Regions from separate parts of the Klebsiella sp. WOUb02 genome, predicted to be linked through region 3. Evidence: predicted binding sites of a transcription regulator. Region 3 holds the regulator's gene; each other region holds the start of a gene.
The links. Region 3 encodes Fur, which represses iron uptake genes when iron is present. Its sites were predicted from a motif close to ATAATAATGAGAACNACTATCAA; they were not measured.
Positions count from the first base shown of each region.

Region 1 (7,460 bases), on a different replicon from region 3:
CCTGGTTGGTCGACGTTTCGATAGTACGGCTGCTCAGGTAATCCCAGTATTTACGATCGGTAATGTTGTAAACCCCGCCGTTCAGGCGCACGTTCTTCGCCACCTGCCAGTAAGCGGTCCAGTCGAGCATACCGTAGCCAGGCACGCGCATATATTCGCTGGTGGAATCGGTGATTGCCGAGCCGCTATTGTTATAGCTCTCGCGGTTGGTGGCGGTCGCCCGTTTGCCCTTAACAAAGGTTGCGGTCAGCGCGGTACCGTACACTTTTGCCGGATCGTCCCACGCCACGCCGACGATAGCCTTCATTGGCGCGACGCTATCGAGGTCGACGTATTTGTCGCCGTTATAGCTGGACTTTGATTTCCCTTCGTTGTAGCCGTAGGCGAGGGTGGCGCTCAGGCCGTTAACCTCTTCGAACCAGGTGCCAAAGTTGAATTTGGCGCTGATTTCACCGCCGTAGATATAGGCCTTATCGCGGTTTTCCGCCTGATAAATGGTGTAGATATTCGACGGCACGTTGGTGAAGTGGTCCGGGTTGCCGGAGCGCGTGTAGCGGCTATAGGCGATAAAGTTCTTATAGCTGTTGTAGAACAGCGCGGTGCGCATGGTGATGCCTTCCGTCACCTCGCCCTTCATCCCCCACTCGAAGTTGTCGCTGGTCTCGGTTTTCAGGTCGGTATTGCCGATCAGCGCGTACTGCGCGGGGCCGGCATAGCTGGAGCCGAGGTTCCACGAGCCGTACAGCTGGCTGGCGTTCGGGAACTGCGCGCCGCGCTGGTACTGCAGGTAGGTCATCAGGCGCGGAGTCATATCGTACTGGAAGGTCAACGACGGCAGCGCCTGGGTATCGGAGTTCTCGCGGTACAGATTAGCCACCGACGAGCCGGTCAGCACGCTGCTGTTGGCGGCCAGGTCCGAGAGGTTTTCCGGTTTAGTTGACTGGTGCACCACGCGAATGCCCGGGATTACGGCAAAGTTATGGCTGTCGAGATCGAAGTTAATTTTATCCTGCAGGAAGCCGGCGACGGTATAGCCGCGGCTGTCCGCTTCCGGCTGCATGATTTCGCTATAGCTGATAGGAATCGGCGACTGGCTGAACGGGCGCTGGGTTTTGCTGGTGCTGGCGTTAAAGCCGGCGCTCAGATCGTGGCGGCCTATAGATTTGGCCAGCGCGGTCTGGAAGCCCCAGGTGTCGGTATCGTAGTTGGAGTTAACCGTTTCCATCGTGCGGGTGATGCTGTCCGGCATCCAGGTCGAGTCGTGGGCCTCGGTATGCTGGTAGTAGACTTTGGTTGAGACGCTATCGATATAGTCGTTCATCGGCGTCCAGTCGTCTTTCAGGCTCAGCCCCCAGCGGCGGGTCTGGCTGGTCTGGGTGGCATCGCCAATCGTGCTGTTGCCGCTGGAGTCCCAGACGTCGTAATGCGTATGGTTGGTTTTATGGTAGTAATCGAAGGTGCCGGTCAGCTTGTGCTCTTCATTTGGCTGCCAGATCCCGGAGGTCATAAAGGCGTCGGAGTGCCAGTTGGCCGGGTATGAATCGATTGTCCCGCTGTTATTTTCCGTTTCCTGACCGTCGCGACGGCTGTAGACGAAGATCCCGCGCAGGGTCTCATCGCCGCCGGCGATGGTGACGCCGTTGTGCCAGCTGCGGTCGGCGGAGTCGTAGCCGCTCTGGTAGCCGAAGGCGCTGGTTTTGCCCGGACGCAGGTAGTCATCGGCCGATTTCGGACGGAAAGAGACGTTACCGCCGATGGAGCTGTTGGCCGTTTCGGTGGAGGTGGCGCCGGACTGAATATCGATGCTGCCGTACATGTACGGGTCAATGTAGTCGCGGCCGATGCCGAAGGTGTTGAGGCCTGCCCGGCTGACGTAGCTGCGTCCGGTGGCGTTCGGCTGGGCGATACCGTCAACGTCGATACCGACGCGGTTGCTCTCCATGCCGCGAATGTTGTAGCCGGTGTAGCCGCCGCGGTCGAAGCCGCTTTTGCCGTTGCCCGATCCGCCGCTGGCGCCGGTGGCGCCAATCAGCGGCTCATAGCGCATGATGGAACCGAAATCTTTGGCGCCTTTATCCTGCAGATCCTGAGCGCTAATGGAGTGTTCGCTGCCCGCTTTCAGCACGGGGGCCGGTGCGGTCACGGTCATCACCTCCGAGCTATCATCGGACGATGCATCGTTGGTGAGTTTTTTATTGGTGCTGTCAGCCGCCCCGGCGGTGGTCTGATAAATTGCTGCGAGCAAAGAAGTCACCAGCAGGCTTTTTTTAAACCATGCCGCTGATTGAGTGGATTTGTACATAGTAGCCACGCCTTGATAATTATTAGTATCGGCTCACGCGTTACTTCCAGATTGGTCGATTCACCCCGTGATTTCCCTTTGCTGGCGAATTCCTTCCCTGTGATCCTGCGAATACTAATGATAAGTATTTCCATTTGCAACCAATTCATTATATCTCCACATTTTATCCATAAAGTTGATTACAATTCGGCTTAACGATTAACGTACCTGATCATTTGGGTAAGGATTATTGAGGATAGCAATGACTAAACGCGCCATTACCATCACCTACTGCTCCCAGTGCAACTGGATGCTGCGCGCCAGCTGGATGGCGCAGGAGCTGCTGCACACCTTCAGCACCGATATCGCCTCGGTCACGCTGGTGCCGGGAACCGGGGGAATATTCACCATCAGCGTGGACGATGTGCAAATCTGGGATCGCAAGCAGGATGAGGGCTTCCCCGATGCGGCGGAGCTTAAGCGGCGGGTACGCGACGTCTGCTTCCCGGAAAAATCGCTGGGGCACGTGGATAAACCGGCCTAATCCTCAGGGAGTAAGCGGCTGCGCCGCGCCGCCTGAAGGTGTATTATAAGTGCATCTTTGTTGCCGGGGGCAGGTTATGGCGGGTAAACGTATCGATCGCGAAAAAGAGACCATCAGCAGGATGATTTCGCTCTATCAGCGCCGCTGTCCGGAGGCGATAGCCGACGCGGAGCACTATCAGGCGCTCAATGCCTATGCCGATAAGCGGCTGGATAAATGCGTGTTTGGTGAAGAAAAGCCGGCCTGCAAGCAGTGTCCGGTGCACTGCTATCAGCCGGCAAAACGCGAAGAGATGAAGCAGATCATGCGCTGGGCGGGGTCGCGAATGCTCTGGCGCCACCCGCTATTAACCATCCGTCATCTGATTGACGATAAGCGGCCGGTCCCCGAGCTGCCGGAAAAGTACCGGCCTAAAAAATAGCCGGCGCTAGCCCTCGACCTCCGCGGAATCGGCCTGCGTCCGGCTATCGCGCATCGAAGTATAAACGAACGTCATGACGAACAGCGCGCTGAACAGCACCACGATGGTGGGCGCCGGGGCGCTATCGAGATAGAACGACAGCCAGACTCCCCCCAGCGAACAGCTCACGGCAAGCGCCACCGCCAGCAGCAGGGCGCTGATAAAACGCCGCGTCAGCAGCAGCGCGATGGCGCCCGGAGCGATCAGCAGCGAAATCGACAGAATAATCCCCACCGCTTTCAGCGTCGCGACGATCGTCAGCGCAATCATGCACAGCAGCCCATAGTGCAGCAGCCCGCAGCGCAGGCCGCTGGCCTTAGCCTGATGCGGGTCGAAGGCGTGCAGCAGAAAATCGCGCCACTTCAGCCCAATAATCAGCGCAATAGCCAGCGCGATCAGCGAGGTTTGCGCGATATCGCTGGCGGAGATGCCCAGCATATCGCCGAACAGAATATGGTCGAGATGAACCTCGGACTGAATGGCGACGTACAGCACCAGGCCGGCGCCAAACATGCCGGAAAAGACGATCCCCATAATCGTATCGCGCTTGATGCGGCTGTTGTCATCCAGATAGCCGGTGGCGATGGCGCAGAACAGCCCGGCAATAAAGGCGCCGATGGCGAACGGAATGCCGACGATGTACGCCACCACCACCCCGGGAAACACCGCATGGCTCATGGCGTCGCCCATCAGCGCCCAGCCTTTAAGCACCAAAAACACCGACAGCAGGGCGCAGGGGACGGCAACGATGGCCGCCACCAGCATGGCGTTGATCATAAAAGGGAACTGGAACGGTTCGAGCAAAACGGTCAGCATGAGGCCTCCCTGGCGCGACGGCGGCTGGCAAGCAGGCCGTGCTTTGGCGCGAAGATAAATGCCGCCAGAAACAGCAGCGTTTGGGCCACCACGATAATGCCGCCGGTGGCGCCGTCCAGATAGTAGCTCAGCCAGGCCCCGAAGAAGCTGGTCAGGCTGCCAATGGCGACGGCAATCGCCAACAGGCGCGGAAAGCGGTCGGTGAGCAGCCAGGCGGTGGCGCCGGGGGTGACCACCAGGCAAATCACCAGAAACGCGCCCACGGTCTGCAGCGCCGCCACGGTACAGGCCGCCAGCAGGGTGAAGAACAGCAGCTTGAGCCCGGTGGTGTTGAGGCCGATGGAGCGCGCGTGGCTTTCATCGAAAAAGGTCACCATCAGATCTTTCCATTTCAGCAGCAGGATGATTATCGAAATAAAGCCAATCGCCGCCAGCTGGATAATATCCTCCGGGGCGATCGCCAGAATATTGCCGAGGATAATGGTCTGAATATTGACCGAGGTCGGGTTAAGCGACACCATAAACAGCCCGATACCGAAGAAGGAGGAGAAAATCAGCCCGATAATGGCGTCCTCCTTGAGCTTTGAGCGCTGGTTGAGAAACAGCATGCTGCCCGCCGCCAGCCCGCCGGAGAGAAAGGCGCCCAGCGCGAAAGGCAGGCCGAGCATATAGGCTCCTGCCACGCCGGGGACGATTGAGTGGGATAGGGCGTCGCCAATCAGCGACCAGCCTTTCAGCATCAGGTAGCACGAGAGAAAGGCGCACACGCCGCCGACCAGCGCGGAGACCCACATCGCGTTCAGCATATAGTGATAGCCAAACGGCTCCAGCAGCCAGCTCATCCTTCGCCTCCCGCCGCCCGACGGCTGATAAACGGCCGCTCATCGTCGGTAATGATGCGATCCTCGCCGCCTTTGAGCACCACGTGGCGCAGCACGCCGCTAAAGGCAAGTTCCAGATTCTCGGCGGTAAAGGTGGTCTCGGTTGGGCCGCTCGCCAGAACGGTGCCTTTGACCATCACGGTGTAGTCGCAAAACTCGCTGACCGAACCGAGATTGTGGGTTGAGACCAGCATGGTGCAGCCTTCGTCGCGCAGCTCCCGCAGCAGGGCGATGATCCGCGCTTCGGTCTGCACGTCGACGCCGGTAAAGGGTTCATCCAGCAGGATCACCTTGCCCTGCTGGGCGATGGCTCTGGCAAGAAACACGCGCTTCTTCTGGCCGCCGGAGAGTTCGCCAATCTGCCGCTGGCGGTATTCGCTCATTCCTACGCGCGCCAGCGCCGCGTCAACGATCTCGTGGTCGCGAGCCTTTGCCCGCCGCAGCCAGCCCATATGGCCGTAGCGCCCCATCATCACTACGTCTTCCACCAGCACCGGGAACGACCAGTCGACCTCTTCGGACTGGGGAACGTAGGCCACCAGATTTTGCCGCAGCGCCTGGTTGACCGGCCGGCCGAGGATCGCAATCTCGCCGCGCGCCAGGCGCACAAAGCCCATCAGCGCTTTAAACAGGGTCGATTTCCCCGAGCCGTTGACGCCAACCAGCGCGGCAATCGAACCCTGCGGGATGCTGAAGGAGGCATCCCGCAGCGCGGTATGGCCGTTGCGGTAGGTTACGCTGACCCTGTCGATGACCAGCCCCGCCGACGCTGTACTCATGACTGTTTCCTCAGGCCGTCGTTGATGCCCTGGACGATGGTTTGCGTGGTCACCCGCAGCAGATCGAGATAGGTCGGTACCGGGCCGTCGGCGGTGCTCAGGGAGTCAACGTAGAGCACGCCGCCGTAGTGGGCGCCGGCTTCGCGCGCGACCTGGCGCGCCGGTTTATCGGAGATGGTGCTTTCGCTGAAGATGGTCGGGATATGCTCTTTTTTCATGGTGTCGATGGTTTTACGCACCTGCTGCGGCGTGCCCTGCTGGTCGGCGTTAATCGGCCATAAGTAGCGCTCCTGCAGGCCGTTATCGCGGGCGAGGTAGGAGAAAGCGCCTTCGCTGGTGACCAGCCAGCGCTTGTCCTCCGGCAGTTTCGCCAGCTGCGCTTTCAGCGGCGCCATGGTCTGGCGGATTTTTTCCTTGTAGGCCTCGGCGTTGCGGCGATAGACGTCGGCGTTGTCCGGATCGTATTTCACCAGCGCGTCGCGGATGTTATCGACGTAGATTAAGGCGTTGTCCGCCGACATCCACGCGTGCGGATTGGGCTTGCCGTTATAGGGGCCGTCGCTAATGCCCATCGGCTGAATGCCGTTGCTGACCACCACTTCCGGCACGCCGTTTAAATGCTGATAGAAGCGGGCAAACCACAGCTCGAGGTTCAGGCCGTTGGCAAGAATGAGCTGCGCTCCCTGGGCGCGCTTGATATCGCCCGGCGTCGGCTGATATTCGTGGATCTCGGCTCCCGGTTTGGTAATTGAGCTGACCTCGGCGGCGTCGCCGGCCACGTTCTGCGCCATATCGGCGATCACCGTAAAGGTGGTGATGACCTTAAATTTCTCCTTCGCCTGCGCGGGAGCGACGGCGAGGATCGCCAGAGTAGCGGCGAACATCAGGTGTTTCAGCGGTGGCAGGTGCAGCATAGGTTCCCTCACAACGTTGCGATTAATTAAACATCATTTATAGCCTGTGCTATGTTATATAGCACGGGCTATTGATAAATGAAAATGATTATTATTTAGATGAAGGGGTAATAATGAGCGTGGGAAGGATAGATCGGTGCAGCGCTGCCGATTAGCGGGCGTTCTTAATGAATAACGCCGCTTCACGCAACGTAGAGTGCAGCGGCGTTTTGAGCATGGCTTAAGCGCGGGTGGCGATGAGGATCGCCGACGCCTTGATCAGCGCGATGACGCGGCTGCCCTGGGCGAGCTGCATCTCCTGCTGGCTTTCGTTGGTGACCACGGCGACAACCTCAAAACCGGCATCGGTTTGAATATGCACGGTGTCGTTAACCGCGCCCTGGGTTACGCGGGTCACGCTGCCGGCAAACTGGTTGCGCGCGGAGAACTTCAGGCCGCAGTCTTCGGTCGCGAGGGTGACCCACGGCGCTTTAATCAGCGCAATGGCCTCTTTTCCCGCGACCAGACCCAGCGCCTCCTTGCTGCTATGGGTGACGATTGCCACCAGCTTTGCGCCGCCCGCGAGGGTTAATTCAACCTCATCGTTAACTGCGCCCGTGGCTACCGCGCTGACCGTGCCGCTGAGCTGATTACGTGCTGATACCGCCATAGAATCTCCTTATGTACCTGGTTGAGGGCGTGTCGGACCTATACTAGCTCATCTTTGGTCATACCCCATCTTTTCATCCGCGAAAGCAGGGTAGGACGCTTTAGGTCCGGGCGCCGGCCAGGTTGCGCGCCGCTGG
Region 1 covers NZ_CP170106.1:572,246-579,705, forward strand. The annotation lists gene ABOC21_RS04865 (TonB-dependent receptor domain-containing protein) at 1-2,302, opposite strand, end outside; gene ABOC21_RS04870 (SelT/SelW/SelH family protein) at 2,544-2,825, shown strand; gene ABOC21_RS04875 (nitrous oxide-stimulated promoter family protein) at 2,902-3,246, shown strand; gene sitD (iron/manganese ABC transporter permease subunit SitD) at 3,253-4,101, opposite strand; gene sitC (iron/manganese ABC transporter permease subunit SitC) at 4,095-4,943, opposite strand; gene ABOC21_RS04890 (manganese/iron ABC transporter ATP-binding protein) at 4,940-5,761, opposite strand; gene ABOC21_RS04895 (metal ABC transporter substrate-binding protein) at 5,758-6,675, opposite strand; gene ABOC21_RS04900 (TOBE domain-containing protein) at 6,896-7,324, opposite strand.
Region 1: the regulator Fur is predicted to act here: its motif matches at 2,414-2,436, upstream of ABOC21_RS04865 (TonB-dependent receptor domain-containing protein).

Region 2 (7,460 bases), on a different replicon from region 3:
GCGAATCCTCCGGCACGATCTCCATCAGCTGCTGCCCGGCCTGAATAACGCCGCCCTCGGTAAATACCGCCATGCCGACCACCGTTCCCGCCACCGGCGCCTTAATCTGCGTATCCTGCAGATCGGCCTGCGCTTTCTCCAGCTGGTTTTTCAGCGCGGCGATCTGCGCCTGGCCGTCCGCCAGCTGGGTATTAACCTCTTTACTGTACTCATCCCGACGCTGCTGCGCCTGCAGCCGTAGCTCGATCGCCTGCCTCTGCAGCCGCCCGATGCTGCCGTGGGTTTGTGAAATCTCCCCCTCCACGCTGGCAAGCTCCCCCTCCATCGACAGCAGACTGATTACGCGCCACGTAGCCCTTCGCGGCCAGCCCGCGGATGCCGGAGAGCTGCTCGTTGAGCAGACGCTTTTGCTGCTGCTTGCTGCTCAGTAAAGACTGCATGCCGCTGAGCAGCGCCTGGGTGCCGGCCACCCCTTCATCAATGGCCGCCAGCTCGCTGCGCAGGGCGGCGCGACGGTTGATTAACAGCTGACGCTGCAGCGCCAGCTGCTCCACCACCTCCGGCTCATCCCTGACCGCCGCCAGCTCGGGCAGCAGCACGATCTCATTCTGCCCCGTTCGTTCCGCCGCCCAGCGCGCCATCTGCAGCTGCAGGCTGCGCAGACTGGCTTTGCAGCGCGTCGCGTCGGGTTTGCGTAGTCACGGTATTCATCACCACCAGCACCTGGCCTGCCTGCACCTTCTCACCATCGTGGACGCGCAGCTGCGCAATCACCCCGCCGCCGGGATGCTGCACCGCTTTACGGTTGCCCGTCACCACCACGCTGCCGGAAACCGGCACCCCGCGGTCGAGCGGCGCAAAGCTGGCCCAGCAGAGAAAGCCGCCGAACCCAACGAGCACCAGCCACAGCCCCCAGCGTAAATAGGCGCGCTCGCTGAAGGCCGCCTCGTACCCGGCCAGCTGCTCCGATAACGTCAGCGCTTTCATGATTTGCCCTCAGCCCGCACTCGCGGTGACACCGCGGTATAGCCCACGTTAAAACCGCCGTGCCGTCCCGCGCCAATCGGCGTCACCGCGCCGGAGGTCGGCGCGCGGGCCATGCCCGGCAGCTTTTTCAGCACTTCGGCGCTCGGGCCCTCGTGCTGCATCCGGCCGCCGGCCAGCACCAGCAGACGATCGGTAATCGCCAGAATATCCGGTTTATGGGTCACCAGAACCACGCTTTTTCCTTTCTCTTTCAGGGTCAGAATCGCCTGCTGCAGCGCCGCTTCGCCCTCTTTATCGAGGTTGGCGTTCGGCTCGTCCAGCACCACCAGCGCAGGTAGGCCGTAGAGCGCGCGGGCCAGCGCCACCCGCTGACGCTGACCGCCCGACAGACCGCTGCCGCCTTCGCCCAGCACCGTGTCATAGCCCTGCGGCAGGCGTAAAATCAGCGCGTGGATGCCGGCCATCTGCGCGGCCAGCACCACGCTGTCGGCATCCACCTCGCCAAAGCGGGCGATGTTTTCCGCCAGCGTCCCGGCAAATAGCTGGATATCCTGCGGCAGATAGCCGATATGCGGACCCAGCGCCGTTTTATCCCACTGATGGATTTCGGCATCGTCCAGCCGCACGCTGCCGGATAGCGGTTTCTGCACGCCAACCAGCTGCTTCATCAGCTGCGTTTTACCCGAACCAGAGGCGCCAATCACCCCCAGAACGGTGCCGGCAGCCAGCGAAAACTGCAACTGCATTAATATGGGCTGACGGCCTCCCGGCGCGGTAATCGTCAGTCTGCTCAACGCGTAAATGTCCCCGGGGCGCGGGCAGCGGTAAACGCTCGGGCTGCGGCGGATTCGCGGCCAGCAGCACCTGCAGCCGCTGCCAGGCCTCGCGGGCCGCCAGCCACTGCTTCCAGCTGCCGATCAGCTGATCGATAGGCCCCAGCACGCGGCCAATCAGGATCGAGCCGGCGATCATCATGCCGGAGGTGATATCGCCGTTAACCGCCAGCAGCGCGCCGCAGCCGAGCATCAGCGACTGCAGAGCCAGCCGCAGCGTGCGCGTCAGGGAGGTGATCAGCGCCATTCTCTCGCTACCGCGGCTTTGCAAATGTAAAAACTCTGCGTGCTGGCAGCGCCAGCGCTGACGCAGGGTTTGCAGCATCCCCATCGCCTCTATCGCTTCGGCCTGCCGAAGCTGGCCGTTGGCCCGCTGGCTGGCATGGAGCGCGACCTTTCCCGCCCGCTCCAGCAGCGGCTGGCTTAAGCGCAGATTGAGCCAGGCCAGCGCCAGCAGCAGCGCCGCGCCGAGGGTCGCCAGAACGCCAAGCCACGGATGCAGCAGATAAACCACCAGCAGATAGAGGGGAAACCAGGGGGCGTCAAAAAAGGCGAACAGCGCGCTGCCGGTGGCGAACTGGCGTAAGCTGGTGAGGTCATTTAACGCCTGGCCTGCCAGGACGTTACCCGTTTTCAGGTTGGTGCCGAACGCGGCGTCAAAAACCCGCGCGTTAAGACGCATATCCAGCTGCGCGCCGAGGCGGATGACCAGCCCGCTGCGCACCCACTCCATCAGGCCAAGAAACAGCAGCAGGCCGACGATCATCAGGGTCAGCATCGTCAGCGTCATAAGGTTGCCGGACGGCAGGACCCGATCGTAGACCTGCAGCATATATAGCGCCGGCGAGAGCATCAGAATATTGATCGCCGCAGTAAAAAGCGCCACGCACCAGAAGCCGCGCCGGCAGGTCGCCAGCGCCGCCAGAATCTCCTGCCGTCCTGCCTGAGGCGCCTGAGTTTCGCTCATTCTTTCTCCTGCCTGAACCGTTTCCCCGCCGTGGCGGGGAAACGGTAGGGTTATGCCGCCAGCAGATCCGTATGGTCTGCGGTTGCCGATGAGCCCACGACCGCCGCGATCTGATCGAAGGTCGAATCGATGCTCAGGTTGTACTGGTCAAGGATGCCGTTCAGCGCGGTTTCCAGCGCGCTGGTATCGCCGGACATCAGGCCATAAACCACCTCATGCACGATACCGTCATGACCTTCGGACTGCGCGCTGCTCAGGCCCAGTCCGCTGAAGCTAACGTCCAGCGCCTGGATGTTGTACGGCGAAGAAGTGCCGCCCTGCAGGCCGTCGCCGAACGACAGGCCGTCAAGGGAGCCGTACAGCGTGTGTGCCGGGTCGGCAAACAGGGTATAGGTTAAGTTTCCTTCCGCCACGAATGAGGTGATGTTATTCGCGGTACTGGTGATAGCGTACTGGCTTCCGGACAGCGCACCGCCGTAGAAGCCGCCGGAGTTGCTATCGTCCACGTTACCGTTGGTATGGTTAACGTCACCAAATGTGGCTGACCATTCAGCCAGATAATCATGAATGCTATAGCTGCCTACAGAGTCTGTCGTAATCCACTGAAAATGCCATATTGGTCTCCTGATATTACAGATATCGCGGCCTTTTTACGTGCAGAGCACGCCCGAACTGCGCCGCGTCATACGGGGGTTAAAAGCGATATTCGATGCCGCCCTGCACGGTGCGCCCGCGGCCTAAGGTATTGCCCAGGGTTTCGCCATAGCTGACCACGTAGGCGCGGTTGGAGACGTTCTCCACGGAGCCGCGCAGCGTCAGGTTGTCGGTCACGCGGTAGCTGGCGTAAAGGTCAAACAGGGTGTAGCGCGGCCAGTCGGCCAGATAGGGGTAGTTGCTCGGGACGCTGTGATCCTGATATCCCGGCGCAAAACGCACCGTGACGCCGGCGTCGAGCTTGCGGTCAAAGGCGCGACCGCCGAGGGTCAACGAGCCGCGATCGCCGGGGAGGAACGCGGCGGAGCTGAACTGGCTGCCGCCGTCGCAGGTCACGAAGTTGTTCGCCTCGTCATTATCTTCCCAGTACCAGTTATTGGCGCTGCCGGCGCCCTGCTGCTTCCCGCCCAGCCACGCTTTCCGCGAGCAAAACTCGTTTTTGCCGATCATGTGCGTGTAGGTGAAGTCGGTATACACAAAGCCCGCATCGTAGTTCAGCTGATACTCGATCCCGCGGAAACGGGTGCTGTTGAGGTTATTGACGTAGGCGGTGTTGCCCAGCCCCGGTTGGGTGATGCCCGGCTTTTCGCGGTTAATCGCCATGCTGATATAGTTCGATACCTTGGTATCGAAGTAAGCCACTTTAACCGCCAGGCGATCCTCCTCCTGCAGCAGGCCGCCTTTCAGCAGGTTCACCCCCACTTCCCAGGCGCGGGAGCGTTCCGCCTGCAGGAACGGGTTGGGATACTGCGTGGAGTCGCCGTGGGCGCTGCCGCTGGTCAGGGTTTCGGTAATCGCCGGCGGACGCCAGGAGCGACCGTAGGTGGTATACAGCTCCAGCCAGTCGACGCCCGGCTTCACCGCCAGCGCCAGCGTCGGCGAGACGCGGGACTCTTCGCGATCCACCAGCCATTCATGGTAAGAGCTGGAGATGAGGCAGCCGCTCAGACGACGCGAGGTGCAGGGATTATCAATGGTGTAGGTCGCTTCGGGGTAATTCATGCCGGTGGTGCCGCGCAGACGATAGCGGTCATAGCGCAGCCCGCCTTCGACGGTAAGCCAGTCGTCGTACTCGTAGGTCAGCGTGGAGAACAGGCTGAATATCGACCGATTCCCGCCGGGCGTCACGCCCTCCATATCCTCAGACGTTGAGCGGCTGGTGGCTTTGTCATAGTAAAACTCTGCGCCGTAGTTCGCCTTCAGCGTATGCTCCGCGGCCAGCGAGAAGTGCGAGGTGTTTTGCAGCTGGGCGCCGTAGGTGCGCAGGCGGGTTTGCGTCCAGTAATCGTCCGTCGTCCCGCTGCCGTAAGTATCGCTGTTCGAGTCGGTATCGACGTAATAGAGCTTGGCGTGCAGATCGAGCCAGTCGCGATCGTAGGGCGCGAGGCTGTAGTCGAGAGCGACGTTGCGCGCCATCACCACGTCGTAGCCGCTCTGCTTCCAGCCCAGCGTCCGGTCATCGCCTTCGCCGACGGCGGTCAGGGTGCTGGCCGTCGGCGAACTCACCTGGGTTTGCAGATAGCTCAGCTGCAGGCGCTGGTTGGCGGGCAGATTCCAGCCCACCTTCGCCATCCGCGACAGCATCTTGTAGCGGCTGTCGGTAATCTGATTGTTTTTTAAGGCGCTGGCGTAGCGATCGTAGTTGCCGGTGTCGTTGTTGACGCGAATGTCGCCGATATCGCCTTTATTGCCCGGCCAGTAGTCGCTCAGGTGGCGCTCGCTGGCGGCCAGCAGAATATCCCCCGTCTCATTGCCCCACGCCAGCGCGCCGCTGCCGATAAAGCGGGTGCCGTTATCGCCGGTGCTGGCGTGCAGCTTGCCGCCCAGCTCTTTGCCGTCATAGATGAAATCGCTGGCGTTGAGAGTGTTAAAGGTGGCGATGCCGCCCAGCGTGCCGGCGCTGCCCATGCCGCCGGTGGTGCCTTTGTCGACGGTGACCCCGCTCAGCAGCTCCGGATCGATATACATGGTGCCGTTACGCTGACCGTGGCCGCTCTTCTGGAAGTTCTGCCGCATGCCGTCGATGTTCATGTTAACGCGGCCATAGTCCTGCATCCCGCGAATATTCACCGACAGGGCCGGGTCCTGCTGGCTCACGCTGGAGTAAACGCCGGCGGTCTGTTCGAGAATATCCGCCGCGTGCCGAGCCGGCCGATCGTCCATCTTCTTGCGGTCGATCACGCTGACCGAGCGAGGCTGTTCGTAGACCCAGTCATCGGCGGAATAATTTAAGGTAGCGGTAACGGTCAAGGTGTCGTCATTCACCGGCCCGCCGATGCGGGTTTCATCGGCGCGCTTCGTGCGGAGAATTATCTGCCCGTCGGCGGTAAATTCCGGCGCCACGGCGTTGTTGCCAATCAGCTGACGTAGCGCGGCGGCGATCGGCATCGTGCCGTTCAGCGGCTGCGACTTCATCCCCTGCACCGTGCGGTCTTCAAAAAAGATCTGCACGCCGGACTGCTCGCCAAATCGTAGCAGCGCGCTTTGCAGGGATTGCGGGGGAATGGCGAAGGTTTTGTTCTGTTTTACCGCTTCCGTTGCCGCCGACGCGGCCTGGCTCAGAGCCGGCGCTGTCAGCGCTAACGTCAGAGATATGGCAAAAGCAAGGCGACGACGGCTTTTGCAAAATTGGGGCTGTAATGGGTGCATGTGTGTACTCAATTATCGTTGATAATGGTAATCAATCTCATTCAACAATAAAGACGAACGACGTACGCAAACCCGTAAAAATTTTTTAGAAAAAGTAAAAATATAAAAATGGGGCCACAAAAACGCCCGCAGAGCCTAGTACAGGAGCGTCATTCCCGGCAGCGTCACCTGCTTCGCCCCCAGCGTCTGGCGCAGGGTTTCAACGGCGCGATCGGGCTGCTTGAGCGCGAAGGCGCCGCTGACGGTCCGCTTTCTCAGCGCCGGATTGACGACGACAACGGTTTGGTTCTGGTAGCGGTTTATCCGCGCGATCGCCTCGCTTACCGGCTGCTGGTCGATAATCAGCCAGCCGCGCCGCCAGGCGAACTGCGCCGGCGAAACCGAGTGCCGCGTCAGGCGATTATCGGCATAGCGCGCGCCCTGCTGCTCAGCCAACACCAGCGACTGCCCTTTATAGCTGACCCGCACGCTGTGCTCGTGCACCGCCACGTCCGCCCCGCTGCCGTCAAGATCGACGCTGAACTGCGTCCCTAATGCCTGGGTGGTGCCGCCGTTCGCCTCTACGCGAAAGGGGCGCGTCTCGCGGCTGCTCAGCGGCGCCACGGTAAACCAGGCGTTGCCGGACAGCAGCGTAACCCGCCGCTCCCGGTCGTTAAAATGCAGCTCGATGGCGCTGCGGCTATCGAGATCGACCCGGCTGCCGTCCGGCAGCGTCACCTGGCGAATTTCGCCGGCGGCGGTGTAATAATCGGCCTGCCAGCGCAGCCAGGCGTCGGGAAGCAGAAGCAGTGCGGGCAGGGACGCCAGCACCACGACGGCGGCGGCCGCCCAGTGGCGCCAGCGGGGACGAGCGCTCGCCGCCGGCGGGACGGGCAGAGGTAGAGGAACCACCGTGGACGATAGCGTATCCGCCGCCCGGGCAGCCGGGGCCGATCGCGGCAGCGTGCCGAGCATCAGCCACAGCCTGCTGCGCCTGAATCAGCGCGTCGGCATGCTGCGGATCGGCCTCCCGCCACGCGGCCATCTCCCGCTCCTCATCATCCGTCAGCGACCGCTCGGCCATTTTCACAGCCCATAGCGCGGCCTGCTGACGTATTGCCTCACTCAACTGACTCATTTCACTGCTTCCTGACTATCCGGGTTAATCATTAAGACGTTTGAACCAGGTAAAACCCGTAAAAAAAATGCCATTATTTCTGTATTCCGCACATCAGGGTAGCCAGCGCCTGCGCCAGATGTTTTTCTACGGTGCTGAGCGATACGCCCAGCCGCGCCGCAATTTCCGCCTGCGGCAGCCCCTCAAGCCGGCT
Region 2 covers NZ_CP170106.1:137,854-145,313, reverse strand. The annotation lists partial or broken gene ABOC21_RS02755 (HlyD family type I secretion periplasmic adaptor subunit) at 1-987, opposite strand, end outside; partial or broken gene ABOC21_RS02750 (type I secretion system permease/ATPase) at 984-2,787, opposite strand; gene ABOC21_RS02745 (heme acquisition protein HasA) at 2,838-3,344, opposite strand; gene ABOC21_RS02740 (TonB-dependent hemoglobin/transferrin/lactoferrin family receptor) at 3,481-6,150, opposite strand; gene ABOC21_RS02735 (FecR family protein) at 6,286-7,104, opposite strand; gene ABOC21_RS02730 (RNA polymerase sigma factor) at 7,341-7,460, opposite strand, start outside.
Region 2: the regulator Fur is predicted to act here: its motif matches at 6,169-6,191, upstream of ABOC21_RS02740 (TonB-dependent hemoglobin/transferrin/lactoferrin family receptor).

Region 3 (7,460 bases):
ACGTGCAGTGGTTAGGTTTTCACTGGTCCGGGAAAGTTTGCTACTCGTCTGATTATTTCGACCAACTGCACAGCTACGCCGTTGAGCTGATTAATAAAGGCCTGGCATACGTTGACGAACTGTCGGCGGAAGAGATTCGCGAATACCGCGGTTCGCTGAAGGCGCCGGGCAAAAACAGCCCTTACCGCGATCGCAGCGTGGAAGAGAACCTGGCGCTGTTTGAAAAAATGCGCGCCGGCGGTTTTGTGGAAGGTAAAGCCTGCCTGCGTGCGAAAATCGATATGGCCTCGCCGTTTATCGTTATGCGCGACCCGGTGCTGTACCGCATTAAATTCGCCGATCACCATCAGACCGGCAGCAAGTGGTGCATCTACCCGATGTACGACTTTACCCACTGCATCAGCGATGCGCTGGAAGGTATCACGCACTCTCTGTGTACCCTGGAGTTCCAGGACAACCGTCGCCTGTACGATTGGGTGCTGGATAACATCAGCATCCCGGCTCACCCGCGCCAGTACGAATTCTCGCGCCTGAATCTCGAATATACCGTGATGTCCAAGCGCAAGCTGAACCAGCTGGTGACCGAGAAGCACGTGGAAGGCTGGGACGATCCGCGTATGCCGACCATTTCCGGCCTGCGTCGCCGCGGCTATACCGCCGAATCGATTCGCGAGTTCTGTAAGCGCATCGGCGTAACCAAACAGGACAACACCATTGAAATGGCGTCGCTGGAGTCCTGCATTCGCGAAGATCTGAACGAAAACGCCCCGCGCGCGATGGCCGTTATCGATCCGGTAAAACTGGTTATCGAAAACTATCCGCAGGGCGGCAGTGAAAATGTGAATATGCCTAATCATCCGAGCAAGCCGGAGATGGGCAGCCGCGACGTGCCGTTCAGCGGTGAAATCTGGATCGATCGCGCGGACTTCCGTGAGGAAGCCAACAAGCAGTACAAGCGTCTGGTGCTGGGCAAAGAGGTTCGCCTGCGCAATGCCTACGTGATCAAAGCCGAGCGCGTAGAGAAGGATGCGGAAGGCAATATCACCACAATCTTCTGTACCTATGATGCCGATACGCTGAGCAAAGATCCGGCGGACGGCCGCAAGGTGAAGGGCGTTATCCACTGGGTGAGCGCGGCGCACGCGCTGCCGGTAGAAATTCGCCTGTATGACCGCCTGTTCAGCGTGCCGAATCCGGGCGCCGAAGAGGATTTCCTTGCCGTCATGAACCCTGAATCGCTGGTTATCAAGCACGGCTTCGCCGAGCCGAGCCTGGCGCAGGCGCAGGCCGGTAAGGCCCTGCAGTTCGAGCGTGAGGGCTACTTCTGCCTCGACAGCCGCTATGCAAGCGCTGACCATCTGGTGTTCAACCGCACCGTCGGCCTGCGCGATACCTGGGCGAAGATCGGCGCATAAACCCGCATCGCCATTGAAAACGCCGCACCCCGCGGCGTTTTTTACTTCCGTATTTACCCGCCCGGGTCGGTTATTTTCGCGATGCGAATTAATCTTGTTTACAGCCTGTAATATATCCCGCCAGCCTCCCCGGCTATTGTCGCGTAAAAAATCGCTGTAAGCGTTTTCATTTCCCTCTTTATCCTTATTTCGCAGAGAATTAGGTGCTAAATGTACGAAATTTAAGACTGTAACAAACAGACATAGATTATGTGCGCTTTGTCATAATCTTAAGCTTTGGTCGGCGAAAGAGATTGATAATTCGCGTCACGAAAAATAGTCTATCGATAGCGGATATGCGGACTTTTACCGCCCCGCTTTTTAGCAGTCTTATTTATTTTTCGCGGCTTGCCTTTGGCTCCGCGTTTTAAAACGTCAAAGAGGATATGCACATGCGTACGTTTAGTGGCAAACGTAGTACGCTGGCGCTGGCTATTGCCGCCGTCACCGCGATGTCGAGCTGGATCGTTGTTCCGCAGGCCAGCGCAGCAGGTTTTATCGATGATTCCACGTTAACCGGCGGTATCTATTACTGGCAGCGTGAGCGCGACCGTAAAGATGTTACCGACGGCGATAAGTACAAAACCAACCTTTCGCATTCAACCTGGAACGCCAACCTGGATTTCCAGTCCGGCTATGCTGCCGATATGTTTGGTATTGACGTGGCTGCCTTTACCGCAATTGAGATGGCGGAAAGCAGCGAAAGCGGCCACCCGAACGAAATTGCCTTCTCCTCAAGGAATAAAGCCTACGACGAAGATTACTCCGGCGATAAGAGCGGGATCAGCCTCTATAAAGCGGCGGCGAAATTTAAGTATGGCCCGGTGTGGGCGCGTGCTGGCTACATTCAACCAACCGGGCAAACGCTGCTGGCTCCGCACTGGAGCTTTATGCCGGGCACTTATCAGGGCGCTGAAGCCGGGGCCAACTTTGATTACGGCGACTCTGGCGCGCTGAGCTTCTCCTACATGTGGACCAACGAATACAAAGCGCCGTGGCACATTGAGATGGATGAGTTCTACCAGAACGATAAGAAGACGAAAGTCGATTATCTGCACTCCATCGGCGCCAAATATGATTTTAAAAACGACCTCGTGCTGGAGGCCGCGTTTGGCCAGGCTCAGGGCTATATCGACCAGTATTTTGCTAAGGCCAGCTATAAATTTGACGTTGCCGGCACCCCGTTAAACACCAGCTATCAGTTCTACGGCACCCGCGATAAGGTCAGCAACGGCGGCGCGAACGATATTTACGACGGCACCGCCTGGCTGCAGGCGCTGACCTTTGGCTACAAGGTTGCCGACGTGCTGGACCTGCGTCTGGAAGGCACCTGGGTTAAGGCCGAGGGCCAGCAGGGCTACTTCCTGCAGCGTATGACCCCAACCTACGCATCTTCTAACGGTCGCCTGGACGTGTGGTGGGATAACCGCTCCGACTTCAACGCCAACGGTGAAAAGGCCGTGTTCTTCGGCGCCATGTATGACATGAAAAACTGGAATATGCCGGGCTGGGCGTTTGGCGCGTCTTACGTTTATGCATGGGATGCGAAGCCGGGCAAAATGGCGACGCCAGATGCCTACTACAACGCCGACAAACGTCTGGAAGAGTCGGCCTACAGCCTCGATGCCATGTATACCGTGCAGGATGGCCGGGCGAAGGGAACGTTGTTCAAGCTCCACTTCACCCAGTACGACAACCACTCCGATATTCCTAGCTGGAGCGGCGGCTACGGCAATATCTTCCAGGATGAGCGCGACGTGAAGTTTATGGTTATTGCTCCGTTCACTATTTTCTGATGCCGCAGCCGCGGGCGTAAGCCTGCCGCCAGTCCGTGAGGTTGATTATGAAAAAGCTATTGCTCATCGCCATGCTGGCATCGGGCCTGGTGGCCTGTACGCAGTCACCGGCGCCAAAAGAAGATACTAAATTGAAGGACGCCTACAGCGCCTGCATCAATACGGCAGAAGGGAATCCGGATAAAGTTCAGGCCTGCCAGAGCGTGCTGAACGTTCTTAAAGAGGATAAGCAGCACCAGCAGTTCGCCACGCAGGAAAGCGTGCGCGTGCTGGATTATCAGCAGTGTATCCTGGCGACCCGCACCGGCAACGATCAGGCGGTGAAAGCCCGCTGCGACCAGATCTGGAAAGAGATCCGCCGCAACAATACCCGGCCCTGATTTCCCTCGTACCTCCTATTTGCGGGCATAAAAAAAGCCAACCTTCGGGTTGGCTTTTTGCTGCTTACGCGGCGGGAAACTATTTTTCCACCGCGTCGTGCGCGTGTTCATTTTCGCGGCAATCGCCTTCCGCACAGTGGCCGTACAGGTACAGGCTGTGGTTGGTCAGGCGGATACCGTGACGGTGGGCAATTTCACGCTGACGCGCTTCGATGGAGTCATCGCTGAACTCAATCACTTTGCCGCAATCGAGGCAAATCAGGTGATCGTGATGATGCTGCTGCGTCAGTTCGAAAACGGATTTACCGCCTTCAAAATTATGGCGGGTAACAATGCCGGCATCATCAAACTGGTTCAGTACGCGGTAAACGGTGGCCAGACCGATCTCTTCACCCATGTCGATCAGGCGTTTGTATAAATCTTCCGCGCTGACGTGATGGTTATCCGGCCCCTGCAGCACTTCCAGAATTTTTAATCGTGGAAGTGTGACTTTCAGGCCAGCCTTCTTCAATGCGGTATTGTTGTCAGTCATGCGGAATCTGTCCTGTTGCTAAACGATCTACTTCCATTAGCGGAAGTAATACAGAGAATCACCCGATGTAATGCGTTTCATTATAGAACTGCCATGATGAAATGAAAACCGCAAGCATCGAGCCTTTTATGCTGTCAAAAACGAGGCACAGGCTACAAACTGCGTCACGTCTCCTCGTTAAATCAGAGGACATTGTACAGATATGTGATTAAAAGTTAAAAACTTGTAGCTATTAGTTTTATTGCTTTTACCTATTAATACGGCGATATCCCAGGATAGCGCCGTTTAACGATCAGGCGTTTATGATTTCTTCGAGATGCAGTTCTTCAGAAACCTGCTTAACCCATTTCTCTACGCGCTCGTTGGTCAGCTCAGGCTGACGGTCTTCATCGATAGCCAGACCGACGAAATGGTCGTCATCAGCGAGACCTTTAGAGGCTTCGAAATGGTAGCCCGCCGTTGGCCAGTGGCCGACGATGGTTGCGCCGCGCGGTTCGATGATGTCGCGAATGGTTCCCAGCGCGTCACAGAAGTATTCAGCGTAGTCTTCCTGGTCGCCGCAGCCAAACAGGGCGACGAGCTTGCCGTTGAAGTCGACCTCTTCCAGCGTCGGGAAGAAATCGTCCCAGTCACACTGTGCTTCACCGTAGTACCAGGTTGGGATGCCCAGCAGCAGAATGTCATGACCCTGCAGGTCTTCTTTGCTGCTTTTGGCAATGTCGTGAACATCAGCAACGTCTTTACCAAGCTGCTTTTGGATCATTTTTGCAATATTTTCGGTGTTGCCGGTGTCGCTGCCAAAAAAGATGCCGATGATTGCCATGAGTAAAATAACCTCTTGAAACTTAATGATGTGGTAGTGGCGTAATGCCCGCAGATAACGGCAATCATAGCAGAACAGGGAAGGGCGCGGAAACAGCAATCACGCCCGACTGCACACTCTGCTACATGAAAGTGTTGTTTTTGCGGTTTCTCAGGCTTTACTCTGGCTATGCAGGGCCGCCAGCTGGTTCATCAACATCTCTTCAATCAGATCGCTGCGGTTCATATTGCGGGCATCGGCCAGCTCATTGAGCGCATCAACCGCTTCAGCGTTGAGCTTGAGCTCCACGCGCCTTAAGCCGCGAACTTTGTCGCGTTTAAGCTGGTTGCGTTTATTGATGCGCAGCTGCTCGTCGCGCGAAAGCGGATTGGTCTTTGGTCTACCCGGGCGACGCTCGGTTGCGAACAAATCTAATGTCGTACGGTCCGTTTGTTCTTTTGCCATGATTCAGAGTGACTTCGGGGAAACAAATTGTCGGGCCATTGCCGACACAGATAGCGCGCCATAATACATCAGGCGAACCGCTGCGCCAACGACCGCGGGCATTCTGCGGCGCGGTCGGGCAGTTTTTAGCCAGTTATGCCGCTAAAGAGGAGAGATATCGGCGAATGGCGCGCAATACCGCTTCCGGTTTCTCCGCATGGACCCAATGGCCCGCGCCGGCAATCACGTGCGCGCGGGCCTGAGGGAACTGAGCCAGCAGCGCGTCGCGATACTCATCGGTCACGTAGGGTGAGTTGCCGCCCGGGATAAACAGGGCCGGATGCGGCCAGGCGGGAACCGGCTGCCAGCCAACGATATGGCTATATTGATCCCACAGGACCGGCACGTTAAACCGCCACTGGCCGTCAACGAAGGACTTCAGCAGGAACTGAATCACGCCCTCCTCCTGTAGATGCTGGCGCATAATTGCCGCCGCCTGCTGACGGGTTGCGGCGCCGGCGGCGGTCACGGCGTTGATGGCGGCAAAGATTTCGTCATGGCGGCGGACGTGATAATCCACCGGCGCGATATCGATAGCCACCAGGCCGTCGATGCGGTCAGGAGCCAGGGCGCTTAGCGCCATCACCGCTTTACCGCCCATCGAGTGGCCGATAAAGGTCGCTTTTTCCAGCTGCAGATCGTCAAGGGTGTCGAGCAGATCCTCAGCCATAGCGGCGTAGGTCATCTGCGGATCGCGCGGGGAAAGGCCGTGATTGCGCATATCGACCTGCAGGATATCGTAGTCGGCAACCAGGTCGCGTGCGAGGATCCCCAGGTTATCAAGGCTGCCAAACAGACCGTGAACGAGGACCACAGGGGAATTATTGTGCGGATTTTGTGCAGATTGCGCGCGGCTATTTAATTTCATGGCAAAGTTCTTTTTTTCGCTCCGTCGGGTTAGGGTATTATGTTGGACATTCTGCCATCCGGCTGCAAGACCCAGAGCTCTCTGAGTTTTACCGCCATCCTGGTTTGACGCTATCCGCGGTCAGGATTTGTCCTTATAATCCTGACAACTTGTATTCAGAATAAGATATCGCACTGGATTAAGATGAAAACAATTGAAGTTGATGATGATCTCTATCGCTATATTGCCAGCCACACCCAGCATATTGGTGAGAGTGCATCCGACATTTTACGGCGCATGCTGAAATTTTCCGCCGCTTCCCAGACCGCCGCCGCCGCTGCGAAAGCCGCCCCGGCGCAGGCTCCGACCGCTGCCGTTGAGGTCAAGCCTGCCAACCCGGCGAAAGATAAGGTTCGCGCGATGCGCGAGCTGCTGTTATCTGATGAATACGCCGATCAAAAGCGCGCGGTAAATCGTTTTATGCTGGTGCTAACGACGCTCTACTCGCTGGACGGCGAAGCGTTTGCTGCGGCCACCGAATCACTGCACGGACGTACGCGTACCTATTTCGCTGAAGACGCCCGCGTTCTGCTGAAAAGCGGCAATCAGACCAAACCTAAGCAGGTACCCGGCACGCCGTGGTGGGTGATTACCAATACCAATACTGGCCGTAAATGCAGCATGATTGAACATATCATGCAGTCAATGCAATTCCCCACGGAGTTGATTGAGAAGGTTTGCGGCACGATCTAGCTTTATTCACCCTTGCATCAGAAGGATCAGGCAATGGCAATCGATAAGCGTGCGGGGCAGCCTGCACAACAGAGTGATTTGATTAACGTCGCCCAGCTGACTGCCCAGTACTATGTACTGCAGCCGGAAGCAGGCAACGCGGAGCATGCGGTGAAGTTCGGGACCTCTGGCCATCGCGGCAGCGCAGGGCGCCATAACTTCAACGAGCAGCATATCCTGGCGATTGCTCAGGCGATTGCGGAAGATCGCGCGAAGAACGGTATTACCGGTCCTTGCTACGTCGGCAAGGATACTCATGCGCTCTCCGAGCCGGCCTTTATTTCCGTCCTGGAAGTGCTGGCCGCTAACGGTGTTGATGTGATCGTGCAGGAAAACAACGGCTTCACTCCGAC
Region 3 covers NZ_CP170110.1:2,160,333-2,167,792, reverse strand. The annotation lists gene glnS (glutamine--tRNA ligase) at 1-1,415, shown strand, start outside; gene chiP (chitoporin ChiP) at 1,847-3,250, shown strand; gene chiQ (ChiQ/YbfN family lipoprotein) at 3,298-3,630, shown strand; gene fur (ferric iron uptake transcriptional regulator) at 3,710-4,162, opposite strand; gene fldA (flavodoxin FldA) at 4,455-4,985, opposite strand; gene ybfE (LexA regulated protein) at 5,136-5,429, opposite strand; gene ybfF (esterase) at 5,563-6,336, opposite strand; gene seqA (replication initiation negative regulator SeqA) at 6,520-7,068, shown strand; gene pgm (phosphoglucomutase (alpha-D-glucose-1,6-bisphosphate-dependent)) at 7,102-7,460, shown strand, end outside.

Region 4 (7,460 bases), 1.5 Mb from region 3:
TAAAGCGATCGTCGTTGCAGTCAATCAGCGATCGGCAGGCCGGGAGAGCGGCGGTATGGGCAATCAGCGCCGGCAGGTCACTGACGTTCTGCTCTTTCAGCACCCGCTGCAGCAGCCACAGGCCCATAATATTTTTCAGCACCCGATAGCGGCCTTCCGCGCCGCCTTCGTTGGTGATATTGGCCTGCAGCGCATCGTCGCCGGTGTAAGGGGTTTGGCTTTCAAAGCCCATGAGCGACCAGGTGCCGGAGGAGAGCCAGGCGGCGTCCGGGTTCTGCTGCGGAGCGGCGATCACCGCGCTGGCGGTATCGTGACTGGCGACGGCGACCACCGGGATCGCGTTGCCCTGCGGGCAGATCCAGCGACCGATCACGTTGCCGGGATGGGTCGGGGTACCGAACCACTCGCGCGGTGCGCCGCTCCAGCTCAGTAGCTCTTCGTCCCAGCTATCGCTGTTGATATTGACCAGTTGGGTGGTGGTGGCGTTGGTGTATTCCCAGTTCATCTGGCCGGTCAGGCGGAAGCTGAAATAGTCCGGAATCAGCAGCGCGTGCGCGGCCTGGCTCACCAGCTCCGGCTGCTGTTCAACCAGAGCGCGCAGCTGGTACAGGGTGTTGAACGGCAGAAACTGGATGCCGCTGCGGCGATAGATATCCGCGCGGCCCATCTGCTCTTCGGCATGCTGCATCAGGCCGCGGGTGCGGTCGTCGCGATAGGACACCGCCGGACCGACGCGCTGGCCCTGCTTGTTGAGCAGGACATAATCCACGCCCCAGGTATCAATGCCGATGCTATCGATAAGGATGCCCTGCGCGCACACCTTCTCCAGTCCGCGGCGAATGTCGCCTTCCAGGCTATCGATATCCCAGCAGTCATAGCCATCCACCTGGCGCAGGCCGTTGGTAAAACGGTGGATTTCACGCAGCGTCAGCGCACGCTGTCCGCTTTCATAGCTGGCGAGCATCACCCGCCCGCTGGAGGCGCCTAAATCAACGGCGACACAATGACGAAAACTCATGGCAGAGATCCTTCTGAAAATCATTGCCAGCAGTCTAAAAAAGTCGCCGGTCGCGCACCTTCTTGCCACGGACAGGGATATTTCCCGGCTGGCAAGGAAGCAAAGGTGGCCGTGAGAGAGCTCACAATTTCATTCTGTCGCGATGGGCGTGGCGGATGTGACGTTGTCCGCAGTTCCCGATCTTTCCGGCTGTTTCTTGAAAAAGCGGCAGGCTTTACGAAGTTTGCGGTCAAAAATTGAAGGCCGGATTGCCGGTCCTTAATTACTATTTGCCACACTGATTGATAACATTTCTCATTACGAGGGCGCTGCCATGACCATATTGCACAGTGTGGATTTCTTTAAGTCCGGTACTTCTGCTGTTGCTATTGAGCCACGTCTCCCTCAGTCGGCGTTTCCGGAACATCACCATGATTTCCATGAAATTGTTATCGTTGAGCACGGGACGGGGATCCACGTTTTTAACGGCCAGCCCTATACCATCAGCGGCGGCTCGGTGTGCTTTATTCGCGATCGCGATCGCCATCTTTATGAACACACCGATAATCTGTGCCTGACCAACGTGCTCTACCGCGCGCCGGATGCGTTTCGCTTTCTCAACGGCCTGAATCTGCTGCTGCCGCAGGAGCAGGAGGGCAACTATCTTTCGCACTGGCGGGTTAATCAGGGGGCCTTGCAGCAGGTGCGTCAGCTCGTCAACCAGATGGAAAGCCTCGGCGCTGAGTCGGATGTGCATACCATTGCCAGTCGCGAAATCCTGTTTATGCAGCTGCTGGTGCTGCTGCGCAAAAGCAGCCTCGCGGAAGGGGCCGCCGATAGCGAGGCGCGGCTCAATCATCTGATGGCGTGGCTGGAAGATCACTTTGCCGAGGATGTCTGCTGGGAAGAGGTGGCGGCGCAGTTTTCGCTGTCGCTGCGCACGCTGCATCGTCAGCTCAAGCAGCAGACCGGCCTGACGCCGCAGCGCTACCTGAACCGGGTGCGGCTGATGAAGGCGCGCCATCTGCTGCGGCACAGCGATGACAGCGTCACGGATATCGCTTATCGCTGCGGATTCGGCGACAGTAACCACTTTTCGACGCTATTTCGCCGCGAGTTTTCCTGGTCGCCGCGTGATATCCGCCAGGGGCGCGACGCCATTCTTCAGTAACGCGAGAGCAGTCAACGTTTTAGTCAGCAAAATGCGAATAATGAAACGTTATTTGCGCCTGGAGTTGTCGCGGTGGCCGGTCAGTTGATTCTTCGCAAAGATGAGTTTTTTGCCTCGCCCTCTCAGGCGGTGGCGGTAGCGGATCGCTACCCGCAAAACGTCTTCGCCGAGCATACCCATGAGTTCTGCGAACTGGTGCTGGTATGGCGGGGAAACGGCCTGCACGTGCTGAACGATCGCCCGTGGCGCATTACCCGCGGCGATCTGTTCTATATCCGCGCGGAAGACAAGCACTCCTACGCCTCGGTTAACGATTTGGTCCTGCAAAACGTCATCTACTGCCCGGATCGGCTGCGGCTCAATTTTGACTGGGCGGCCCATATTCCCGGCCTGTTCGGTACGCCGTGGCTCCCGCACTGGCGGATTGGCAGCTCCGGGATGACCCAGGTGCGGCAGGTGATTACCCAGCTTGAGCAGGAGAGCACCCGCAGCGACGCCCAGGCCAATCAGATGGCCGAGCTGCTGTTCGCCCAGCTGGCGCTGAGCTTGCACCGCCATCGCTACGCGACCGATAACCTGGCGGCGACCCAAAGTGAAGCCCTGCTCGATAAACTGCTGACCGAGCTGGCCGGCAGCCTGAACAGGCCCTTTTTTCTCGATCGTTTTTGCGCGCGGGAAGCGTGCAGCGAGCGCGCCCTGCGCCAGCAGTTTCGCCAGCAGACCGGGATGACGATCAACCACTATTTACGTCAGCTGAGGATTTGCCACGCGCAGTACCTGCTGCAGCATACGGAGCGGCTAATTGGCGAAGTCGCCATGCTGTGCGGATTTGAAGACAGTAACTACTTTTCGGTGGTCTTTAACCGTGAAATTGGCATGACGCCGGGGCAGTGGCGGCAACGCAGTCGCGTCGCCGCTTAGGTGATTTAGTTCGCCATTCCCAGGCCGACAATATTGGCGGCGATAATGATCACCACGCAGCCGAGACTGAGCACGCCGACCGGACGCCGCCCGGCGTTTTTCCACTCCTTCAGCACCAGCCCAACCAGCCCGCCGCACAGAACGTAGAAGCTCATATGCAGCATCCAGCTCATATAGTCGTACTGTGCCGGAATGCTGGCGTGGCCTCATGCGTAGAAAAAGAACTGCAGATACCACATCAGGCCGCCGAGAGCGGAAAGCAGAATATTGGCGATGATGAGCGGTTTTGCCCGCGAGAAGTCCGCTTTTATCGACAAATTCTTCACTTTGGCCAGCCGAATAAAGCAGAATCCGAGGTTTACCAGCGCGCCGCCGCCCATGATGATCACGTAGCTTGGCAGGGCGGTGTACAGCGGGTCGACCCCCAGCGCCGCGGCGGCTTCGTGCATCGGTTTGGCGGCGTTCATCGCAAACGACATCCCCGCCGAGAAAATACCGCACATCACCGCCAACAGCAGGCCTTTTTTCAGATTGAAGTCTTCGGCTTTAATGCCCATTTTGCGCTCTTTCAGCTGCCCCGCGCGGGTCACAATAGCCACGCCAATCACCGCGACCAGCACGCCGAGCAGCGTCATCTGGCCGCCTTTGGTATTGACTAAAACCCCGAACTGACCGTTGAGAATCGGGGTCATTAACGTACCGACGATCAGGGTAATACCAATGGCGATACCGATCCCCATCGACATGCCGAGATAGCGCATGGTCAGGCCGTAGTTGATATTGCCGATCCCCCACATTGCGCCGAACAGGAAGACCGGTAGCAGAGTCGAGGCGCTGAAGGAGCCGTAATAGGCCCAAAAATCAGGCAACAGCATGGCGCTGATAGTCCAGGGAAGGATCAGCCAGGAGACAATCCCGCCGATAGACCACATGGTTTCCCATGACCACTGTTTAACTTGTTTGAACGGAGCATAGAAACAGGCTGCACTGGCCGCACCTATCAAATGCCAAAAAATGCCCATCGTAATCGCGTGATTCATTGATCTTATCCTCATCTATTTTTTATCGGATAAATCTTCTTCCGACCCGATGAGTGTAAAAATCGGTCAGTTTTATCGCCTTCAGGCTGTTGCCACGTGTTGGAAAACCCTGGCAACCAACGGCTTAATTACTTGTTCCAGATCACAAAATCGCAGGTATCACACTCTGTTATAACCTTATTAAAAATACGGCATTGATAAGCGTTTTCAATATCATTTAATTAACTATAATGAACCAACTGCTTACGCGGCCTTAACACTTCAGCCGCTCGACAATAATGGAGATGATTATGAGTTTTACACTGCCAGCCCTGCCGTACGCTTATGACGCCCTGGAACCGCATTTCGACAAGCAGACTATGGAAATCCACCATACTAAGCACCACCAGGCTTACGTTAACAACGCCAACGCTGCGCTGGAAAGCCTGCCGGAATTCGCCGATCTGTCTGCTGAAGAGCTGATTACTAAACTGGATCAGCTGCCGGCTGACAAAAAGGGTCCTCTGCGTAACAACGCGGGCGGTCACGCTAACCATAGCCTGTTCTGGAAAGGCCTGAAAACCGGTACCACTCTGCAGGGCGATCTGAAAGCGGCTATCGAGCGCGATTTCGGTTCTGTTGACAACTTCAAGGCTGAGTTTGAGAAAGCGGCAGCCACTCGTTTCGGTTCCGGCTGGGCGTGGCTGGTGCTGAAAGGCGACAAACTGGCCGTGGTTTCTACCGCGAACCAGGACTCCCCGCTGATGGGTGAAGCTATCTCCGGAGCTTCCGGTTTCCCGATCCTGGGCCTGGACGTGTGGGAACACGCTTACTACCTGAAATTCCAGAACCGTCGTCCGGACTACATCAAAGAGTTCTGGAACGTGGTTAACTGGGACGAAGCCGCAGCGCGTTTTGCCGCCAAAAAATAAGGTTGCATTGTGCTGACCGAGAAGCGAGTCTGATGGCTCGCTTTTTTTATACCTGTAGCAGGGGGGCAGCAGATGCACTATCCGGTGAACGTCTTTGTAGGCAAAATAAGGGATTACGAAGGAAGCCGTCCGAGCGCCATCGGGAAAATCCAGGTCGACGGCGAGTTAATCCTCGGCGATCTGGGGCTGGAAGGCGATGAGCAGGCGGAAACGAAAATTCACGGCGGTCCGGATCGCGCGATCTGCCAGTACCCGCGTGAGCACTACGCCGACTGGACCCGTGAATTCCCCCAGCAGGCCGACCTTTTCTGCGCGCCGGCCTTTGGCGAAAACCTTTCTGCAGAAGGGATGACCGAGAAAAATGTCTATATCGGCGATATCTTTCGCTGGGGCGAGGCGCTGATTCAGGTGACGCAGCCGCGATCGCCGTGCTTTAAGCTCAACTTCCATTTTGCCATCAGCGATATGGCCCAGCGCATGCAAAATAGCGGTAAAACCGGCTGGCTGTATCGGGTGGTGGCGGGGGGCGTGGTCTCCTGCGACGCGCCGCTGGAGCTGGTGTCCCGGGTGAGCGATATCAGCGTACACGAGGCCGGCGCGATTGCCTGGCATATGCCGTTTGATGATGAGCAGTATCATCGCCTGCTCTCTGCCGGAGGGCTGTCGGTAAGCTGGAGCCGCACCATGCAGAAGCGGCGTTTAAGCGGGCAGATCGAAGATAGCTCCCGCCGACTGTGGGGCAAATAATGCTTCCCCGGCTGCGGGCGCAGGCCGGGGACACCTCGTCAGGTACGCTTATACAGCGGCAGCCAGATGGTCAGCCGCAGGCCGCCCAGCGGGCTGTCGTCGGCCTTCACCCAACCGCGATGCTGCTGAATAGCGGCTTCGACAATCGCCAGTCCCAGACCGGTACCGCCTGACTCGCGATCGCGCGCTTCGTCGGTCCGGTAGAACGGGCGGAAAATCTGCTCGCGATCCTCAGGGCTGACGCCCGGCCCGTCATCATCGACGTTAACCGTGATACCGTCTTTATCCACCGAGAAGCTCACCGAAATTCGGGTATGCGAGTAGCGCAGGGCGTTGCGGACGATATTCTCCAGCGCGCTTTCCAGCGCGTTGGGGTTGCCGTACAGCGGCCAGGGACCCGGCGGATACTCCACGGTGAACGATTTCCCTACCTGCTCGGCCTCAAAGGCGGCGTTATCCAGCACCTCGCCCCACAGCTGGTTGGCTTTTACCGTCTCGCTGACCAGCGCGTTGTTGGCCTGATTGCGCGACATCACCAGCAGATCGTTGATCATGCTGTCCAACCGATGCGCCTCCATCTCAATACGCTCCAGCTCCTTGCTCTCGCCGCTGCGGCGGCGCAGCAGCGCGGTGCCCAGTCTGCAGGCGCGTAAGCGGCGTGCGCAGCTCGTGGGAGATATCGGAGAGCAGACGCTGCTGGCTGGTCATCATCCGTTCCAGGGCGGTGACCATCTGGTTAAAGCTGGTCCCGGCGGCCAAAAACTCCTGCGGGCCGGCTTCCAGTTCCGGGTGCTGGCGCAGGTTCCCCTGGGCGACCTCGTCGGCGGCGTTTTTCAGCTTACGCGCCGGTTTTGCCAGACTCCACGCCAGCCATAGCAGCAGCGGGGCGCTGACCAGCATGGTGACGATAAGCAGCAGCAGCGGACGGTCAAACAGCAGGTTGATGAAATCGGATTGGGACGTGCTGGCGGGGCGGATCAGATAGAGCTGATAATTATCTTCGCCATCCCTGACGGAAAACGGGCCGACCATTTCCAGACGACCGTAGCGTTTTTTCTGCGGATGATCGGCGTTATCGGCCTGGCCGATAAAGTTGCGAATAATCTGCATTTCGTTGCGTTCTGCGCCGATAACGCGCCCTTCGCTGGTGACCAGCAGCAGGCGCTGTCCCGGCGGAGCCCATTTATCTATCGCCCGAAACAGACGACGCCACCACATCAGATCGTTGGGGGGATCGGTTGCCAGTTCGGCCTCAACGTGCTGCTCAATCATGATGCCCTGGCGTTGCTCGCTTTCCAGAAGTTCGGTCATCTGGCGCGAATCCAGCTTAGGCAGCATCAGAACCAGCATCAACACCAGCGCCAGCGTGAGCCAGAAAATAGCGAAGATGCGTGCGGTTAAACTTCCAATCATGAAGCTGAGACCATCAGATAGCCGCGCCCGCGCAGGGTTTTAAACCACTGGTGGCCGTCTTTTCGTTCCGGCAGCTTACGCCGCAGGTTAGAAATATGCATATCGATGGCGCGGTCGAACGGCGTCAGGCGTTTACCCAATACTTCCTGACTCAGGTGCTCACGAGAGACCACCTGGCCAAGGTGCTGCGCCAGCAGGTACAGCAGGGTGAACTCCGTGCCGGTCAGCTCCAGCGTTTGACCATCGAAATTGGCTTCCTG
Region 4 covers NZ_CP170110.1:3,675,709-3,683,168, reverse strand. The annotation lists gene rhaB (rhamnulokinase) at 1-1,018, opposite strand, end outside; gene rhaS (HTH-type transcriptional activator RhaS) at 1,332-2,168, shown strand; gene rhaR (HTH-type transcriptional activator RhaR) at 2,241-3,089, shown strand; partial or broken gene rhaT (L-rhamnose/proton symporter RhaT) at 3,095-4,129, opposite strand; gene sodA (superoxide dismutase [Mn]) at 4,420-5,040, shown strand; gene yiiM (6-hydroxyaminopurine reductase) at 5,113-5,787, shown strand; partial or broken gene cpxA (envelope stress sensor histidine kinase CpxA) at 5,826-7,200, opposite strand; gene cpxR (envelope stress response regulator transcription factor CpxR) at 7,197-7,460, opposite strand, start outside.
Region 4: the regulator Fur is predicted to act here: its motif matches at 4,324-4,346, upstream of sodA (superoxide dismutase [Mn]).